2 regions of the Isoptericola haloaureus genome follow, and region 2 is predicted to be linked to the other one. Evidence: predicted binding sites of a transcription regulator. Region 2 holds the regulator's gene; the other holds the start of a gene.
The links. The regulator HrcA, encoded in region 2, represses chaperone genes, less so after heat shock. The targets are predictions, from matches to a motif close to TTNGCACTCGNNNNNNNCGAGTGCNAA.
Positions count from the first base shown of each region.

Region 1 (3,398 bases), on a different contig from region 2:
CCGTGAGTACGACGTGCTGTTCACGCTGTCCCGCGCGGAAGGCGGCAGGATGCGCCTGCGCGACCTCAACGAGAACGTGCTGCTGGCCCAGTCGTCGCTGTCGCGGATGGTCGAGCGGCTGGAGGACCGGGGTCTGGTGACCCGGGCACCGGCACCGGACGACGCGCGCGGCACGCTGGTGGGGCTCACCGACGCCGGGAGCCGGCTGCAGCGACAGGTCGGACGCCGGCACGTGCGCGCGATGGGCCAGTACGTGGGCCGTGCTCTCGACGACGACGAGCAGGCCGAGCTCGTGCGCCTGCTGACCAAGCTGCGTGCGGCCCAGGCCGAGATCCCGGACTGGGCCCCGCACGATTGACCGGGGCCGATATCCTCGGCGCGTGACATCGACGCCGACCGCCGCCCCGTCCCCGACCGCCGAGCCGCCGCACGTCGTCCTCGTCCCCGACTCGTTCAAGGGCAGCCTGGACGCGACCGAGGTCGCCGCCGCCCTGCGGGAGGGTGTTCTGGCGGCCGCACCGGACGCCCGCGTCACGTCGCTCGCGATGGCCGACGGCGGGGAGGGCACGCTGGACGCCCTCGTCGCGTCCTGGCAGTCGGCGGTGCACACCGTCGAGACCGTCGACGCCATCGGCCGCCCCACCACCGCCCGCTGGACCGTGTCGCCCGACGGCGGTGCCGGGGTCGTCGAGCTGGCGGAGGCCAGCGGACTGCCGGGCGTGAGCGACGAGCCGCTGCAGCCCCTGCACGCGGGCACGCGCGGGACCGGTGACGTCGCCGCGGCCGTGCTGGACGCCGGGGTGAGCGAGGTGCTCGTCTGCCTCGGCGGATCGGCCTCGACGGACGGCGGTGCGGGCATCCTCTCCGGGCTCGGCGCCCGGATGCTCGACGCCGACGGCCAGGTGGTCCCCGACGGCGGCGAGGGGTTGGCCCGCGTCACCTCGATCGACCTGTCGGGGTTGCACCCCCGAGCGCGCGAGGTGCGCTGGCGCCTGGCCGTGGACGTCACCAACCCCTTGCTCGGCGAGCTCGGGGCGGCCGCGGTCTTCTCCCCGCAGAAGGGCGCCGGTCCGGGAGAGGTCGCGTTCCTCGACGAGGCGCTGACCCGGTGGGCCAACCTGCTCGAGCGCGAGACCAGCGTCCGTGTGCACGAGCTGCCCGGCGCCGGGGCCGCCGGGGGAGTGCCGGCCGGTCTCGCCGCCGTCCTCGGCGCCGAGCTGGAGCCGGGGGCGCTGCTCGTGGCCGAGGCGGTCGGGCTGCCCGCCGTGCTCGCGGACGCCGCCCTCGTCCTCACCGGCGAGGGCTCGTTCGACTCGCAGTCCGTGCGCGGCAAGGTGGCCGACGGCGTGGCGCGCCTGGCCGCCGCGTCCCCGGCCCGGCCGCCCGTGGTCGTCGTGGCCGGGCAGGTGCTGCTGCCGGCGGAGCAGACCCGTGCGGCCGGCATCACCGCGGCCTTCTCCATCGCCCCGGGACCGATCGGCCTCGACGAGCTGATCCCCCGGACGGCGACGCGTCTGGCGGAGGTCGCGGCGTCGGCGACGAACCTGCTGCTCGCGGGGCGCCGGCGGGGCTGACGCCGCGGCGGCGGCGCGCGGCACGGCCGGTGCCGGGGAGCATGCTCCGGCACCGGCCGTGCCGTGGTCCCGGACGGGCGATCAGCCGCCGGCCTCGATCGTGTGCGGGTGCGAGCTGTGCTCCACCTCGATCCGGCGCGGCTTGGCCTCCTCGGCCACGGGGATCGTCAGCGTGAGCACGCCGTCGGCGTAGGCCGCCGTGATGTGGTCGAGCGCCAGCCCGCGCCCGAGCGTGATCTGCCGTGCGACGGTGCCCGCCGGGCGCTCGCGCAGCAGCCACTGACCCTCGGCGGAGCGTGCGGTCCGCTCGGCCCGGACGGTCAGGGTGCGGTCCTCGACCGAGACGTCGATGCTCCCGGGGTCGATCCCGGGAAGGTCGGCGGCCAGGACGAAGTGGTCGTCCTCGCGGAACAGGTCCATCGGCATCGCCGAGGCGTTCCGCGTGGTGAGAGGGATCGAACCGAAGAGTCGGTCCATCTCCTGGAACGGGTCCCAGTACGTAGCCATCGCGCATCACCTCCTCGACGAGGCCGCGCCCGCGGCCTCGGCCCGCGACGGGTGCGCCGGTCCGTCCGGCGTCACCTGGCTACACCCCCAGAATTAGCACTCTCGGTCCACGAGTGCCAGATCTGCCGCGTTCGCTCTCGGTGAACGGCCGGGTCACGGCTCGACGTCGTCGTGCAGCACGACGCGGGACAGCTCGACGCCGCCCCCGGGCAGCACCCAGTAGTGCAGCCGTCGCGCCTGCGGTGCGCTGACCTGCAGCGACAGGCGCATGGCCTGGGCGCCGTCCGACTCGCGCACCCGGTACGGGTCGCCGCCGCCGTCGCCCTGGCGCAGGCGGTGCAGCTCGTAGCCGGCGATGTCCTGGGCCCGGCCGACGAGCACCATGACGATCGCGCGGTGCACCTTCTCCTCGAGGCCGCGGCCGGTCGTGGCCAGCGAGTCGCAGAACTGCGGGCCGACCGCGAAGTCGGGCAGCGGGTAGTCGGCCTTCTCGGTGGCGCCGACCACCTGGGCCCACGTGCCGTAGACGTCGTGGCGGAGCTGGTCGACCGGGTCCGTGAACAGTCGGTCGGAGGTCGGCGCCGGTGCCGGGTCGCCGCCACGCTGCTTGCGCGCGGACCGGATCCTGGCCTTGTACCGCTCGACGTCCCGGTAGAGCCGGTCCAGGTGGTCACGCTGCTCGCGGGCGAGGTCGCGCAGCCCGGCCACCTCCACCTCCAGGGCCTTGACGGAGGCGCGCAGCTCGATCGCCTCCCGTTCGGCGAGGTCGGCCCGGGCGCGCTGCTCGTGGACGGACAGCTCGAGCTGGTTGACCAGCGTCTTGCGGTCCGTCGACGGGTCCGGCGCGGCGTCCGGCGGTTCCGACGCCTCGGGCGCCGGGGCCGGGGTGCGCCCCGGGGGCGGCACCGCCCGGCGCGGTCCGGGGCCCGGCTTGGGGCCCGGGCTCGTCCTCTCGGCCGGTGCCGGCCGCTGCGGGGCGGGCGTGGGGGCGGACGACGGACGGTGCCGGTCCAGCAGGGCCGGGGTGGGTGCCGGGCCCGACGGCGCCGAGTCGGCCGAGAGCTCGTCGTCCGGGACGACGGCGGGAGCCGGGAGCCAGGGCGGGCCGCCGTCGAGCAGGTTGATCGCGGGCCGCACGCCGCCGGCGTCGTCCACGTCGTCGAGCCGCAGGGACGGGTGGCGGTGGCCGCCCTCGGGGCCCGGGACCGGGCGGGCGGCCTGCATCCGGGCCGCGACCACCTCGCCCACGGTGAACAGGTCGCGCAGGTCGTCGTCGCCCCGGCTCGCGTGCTCGCGCCGCACGCGCACGGTGACCGC
Region 1 covers NZ_JBAGLP010000110.1:258,312-261,709, forward strand. Annotated here, with positions in the region: gene V5O49_RS05070 (MarR family winged helix-turn-helix transcriptional regulator) at 1-358, shown strand, start outside; gene V5O49_RS05075 (glycerate kinase) at 381-1,574, shown strand; gene V5O49_RS05080 (Hsp20/alpha crystallin family protein) at 1,656-2,081, opposite strand; gene V5O49_RS05085 (hypothetical protein) at 2,235-3,398, opposite strand, start outside.
Region 1: V5O49_RS05080 (Hsp20/alpha crystallin family protein) is a predicted target of HrcA. The motif match lies at 2,175-2,201, and genes of this name have one in related genera.

Region 2 (3,398 bases):
GCTCGTGCCGCACGTCCTCGACGCGCAGGGTGACCTCGCCGCCGTCGACGGCCTCGACCACACCGAGCACACGGGTGCCCGCGCCGTCGACCACGTCGAGCCGCTCCCCCGGGCGGCGCCGCTGGACGACGCCGGCGTGCCGGCCCTCCGCCCCGCCGAGGACGTAGGTCGCCCCCGGCGCCGGCGCGGACGCCACGCCGGCGCCGACGAAGACGGGCGCGCTCACGACGCACGCCCCTCGCGCGAGCCCTGCGGTGCCTCGCTCCGGCACACCTCGTGCCTCGGCGTACCTCTTCGGGAGCTCCTCGCGCTCACGGTTCCTCAGCGCCCGGCGAACTTGTCCCGCAGGCGCGAGAAGACGCCGGGGTGCGCGGCCGCGAGCCGCGGGTCGGGACGCTCCTCGTCGCGCAGCTCGGCGAGCTTGCGCAGCAGCTCGGTCTGCTCCTCGTCGAGGGAGGTCGGGACCTGGACGTCGATGTGGACGTTCAGGTCGCCGCGGCCGTTCGCGTGCAGGTGCCCGACGCCGAGACCCTTGAGCGTGACGACCTCGCCCGGCTGCGTGCCCGGGCGCAGGTCGATCTCCTGCTGACCGTCGAGGGTGGACAGCTCCAGCACGGTGCCCAGGGCGGCCGCGGTCACCGGCACCGGCAGGGTGCAGTGCAGGTCGTCGCCGCGACGCACGAAGGTGTCGTGCGCCTTCTCGCGGATCTCGACGTACAGGTCGCCGGCCGGGCCGCCGCCCGGGCCGACCTCGCCCTGGGAGGACAGCTTGATGCGCGTGCCGGTGTCGACGCCGGCGGGCACGTTCACCGTCAGCGACCGGCGCGAGCGCACCCGGCCCTCGCCGGAGCACTCGGCGCACGGCTCGGGGATGACGGTGCCGAAGCCCTGGCAGGCCGCGCAGGGCGCGGTGGTCATGACCTGGCCCAGGAAGGACCGGGCCACGCGCTGGACGTTGCCCTGGCCGTGGCAGACCTCGCAGGTGCGCACGTCGGTGCCGGGCCGGCAGCCGTTGCCGCCGCACGTGCCGCACACCACGGCCGTGTCGACCTGCAGCTCGCGCTTGCCGCCGAACGTCGCCTCGGTGAGGTCGATGTCCATGCGCACCAGGGCGTCCTGGCCGCGCCGTGCGCGCGGCACGGGGCCGGACGCCTGGCCGCCGCCGAAGAACGTCTCGAAGATGTCCTGGAACCCGAAGCCCTGGCCGAAGCCGGCACCGGCGCCGCCGCCGGGCGCGCTCGGGTCGACGCCCATGTCGTACTGCTCGCGCTTGTCGCGGTTCGACAGCACCTCGTAGGCACGGGCGACGTCCTTGAACTTCTCCTCGCCCTCGGCACCCGCGACGTCGGGGTGGAGCTCGCGGGCCAGGCGACGGTACGCCTTCTTGATCTGCTCGGGGGTGGCGTCACGCTCGACGCCGAGGATCTCGTAGTAGTCGGTCACAGGTCTCTCTTCGATGACGTGGAGAAGGTCTGGTCAGGGATACCGGTGGTCAGTTCGGCAGGACGCGCGACAGGTAGCGTGCCACGGCGCGGACCGAGGCGATGGTGCCCGGGTAGTCCATGCGGGTCGGGCCGATGGAGCCGAGGGAGGCGACGGTGTCGCCGTCGCTACCGTATCCGGAGGCGACGACGGAGGTCTCGGTGAGACCGTCGAGGCGGTTCTCCCGCCCGATGCGGACCCCGACGCCGTCGCCGGCCATCTCGGTCAGCAGCCCCAGCAGCACCACCTGCTCCTCGAGCGCCTCGAGCACGGGGCTGAGCCCCTGCTCGAACGTGGCCTCGGAGCGGACGAGGTTGGCGGTGCCCGCCAGCACGATCCGCTCCTCGTTCTCCTCGCCGAGGGTCTCCACGACGAGGTCCGCGACGGCCTGGGTCACCCCGCTCAGGTGGGGGCCCACGGACTCGACCAGGCCCGCGAAGGCCGCGGGGAGGTCGGCCAGCCGCTTGCCCGCGGCGGCCGCGTTGAACCGGGCCCGCAGCTCGCCGAGGGTCGCCTCGTCGAGGTCGTCGCCCGCGTCGGAGCCGTCGGGACGCACGGGCAGCTCGCAGTAGCGCTGCTCGACCCGGCCGGTGTCGGTGATGACCACGACCAGGATCCGGGACTCCGCCACGGGCACGAGCTCGAGGTGACGCAGCCCGGACCGCCGCAGCGACGGGTACTGCACGACGGCGACCTGGCCGGTGAGCTGGGCGATGAGCCGCCCGGCCCGGGTCAGGACGTCGTCGAGGTCCACGGCCTCGGACAGGAAGGTCTCGATGGCCCGCTTCTGGGGCACGTTGAGGGGTCGTACCTCGGCGAGCCGGTCGACGAACACCCGGTAGCCGGCGTCCGTGGGCACGCGCCCGGCGGACGTGTGCGGCTGGGCGATGTACCCGGCGTCCTCGAGCGCGGCCATGTCGTTGCGGATGGTGGCCGGGGACACGCCGAGGCCGTGGCGTTCGGTGAGCATGCGCGACCCGACGGGCTCACGCGTGGTGACGTAGTCCTCGACGATGGCGCGCAGTACTGCGAGCCGACGTTCCTCGCTCATCTCGACCTCCCCTCGCTCGGCGCCCCGGGGGGTTAGCACTCTCCAGGGCTGAGTGCCATCTTACGCGTCTCCCCCGACGGTCCGGCCGCTCACCCCCCGTCGGTGAGGTACCTCATGCCGGCGACGACCCCACGACGGCCCGGTCCTCGCCGACCGCATCGTCGCCTGGCACGATGACGGTATGTCGCCGGGTCGCACCCCTCTGGTCGGTCGCACCACGGAGCTCGCCGCGTTGCGGGCAGCGCTGTCCGACGCCCGCGAGGGCTCCGGCGGCACCGTCGTGCTCGCCGGCGAAGCCGGCATCGGCAAGACGCGCCTGGTGACCGAGCTGGTCGACCATGCCGGCGACGACGTCCTCGTGGCCCGCGGGCAGTGCGCGGCGTCCGGGTCCGGACCGGTGCCGTACGCCGGGCTCGACGGCGTCCTGCGCGACCTGGTCGCCGCGCTGGGCGACGACGAGGTGCTGGCCGCCGCCGGCCCCGCGGCCGACGCCCTGGGCGTGATCCTGCCGCGGCTCGTCGCCGTCCGGCCCGGTGTCGACGGCGGGCGCGCGCCCGAGGTCCTTGCCGACCTGCTCACCACCGTCGGCGCCACCCGGCCGGTGGTCGTCGTCGTCGAGGACCTGCACTGGTCCGACGACGTGACCCGGACCGCGGTGACCCGGCTCGCACGCGCCGCGCGGTCGACCCGCCTGCTCGTGGTGGTCACCTACCGCAGCGACGACGTCGGACGACGTCACCCGCTGCGCACCACCCTCGCCGAGCTCGACCGGGCCCGCCTCGCCGACCGCGTCGCGGTGCCGCGTCTCGCCGGCCCGGAGGTCGTCGAGCTCGCCCGCGCCGTCCTGACCGGCACACCGGAGGAC
Region 2 covers NZ_JBAGLP010000120.1:142,545-145,942, forward strand. Annotated here, with positions in the region: gene V5O49_RS16040 (16S rRNA (uracil(1498)-N(3))-methyltransferase) at 1-226, opposite strand, end outside; gene dnaJ (molecular chaperone DnaJ) at 322-1,443, opposite strand; gene hrcA (heat-inducible transcriptional repressor HrcA) at 1,493-2,533, opposite strand; gene V5O49_RS16055 (ATP-binding protein) at 2,715-3,398, shown strand, end outside.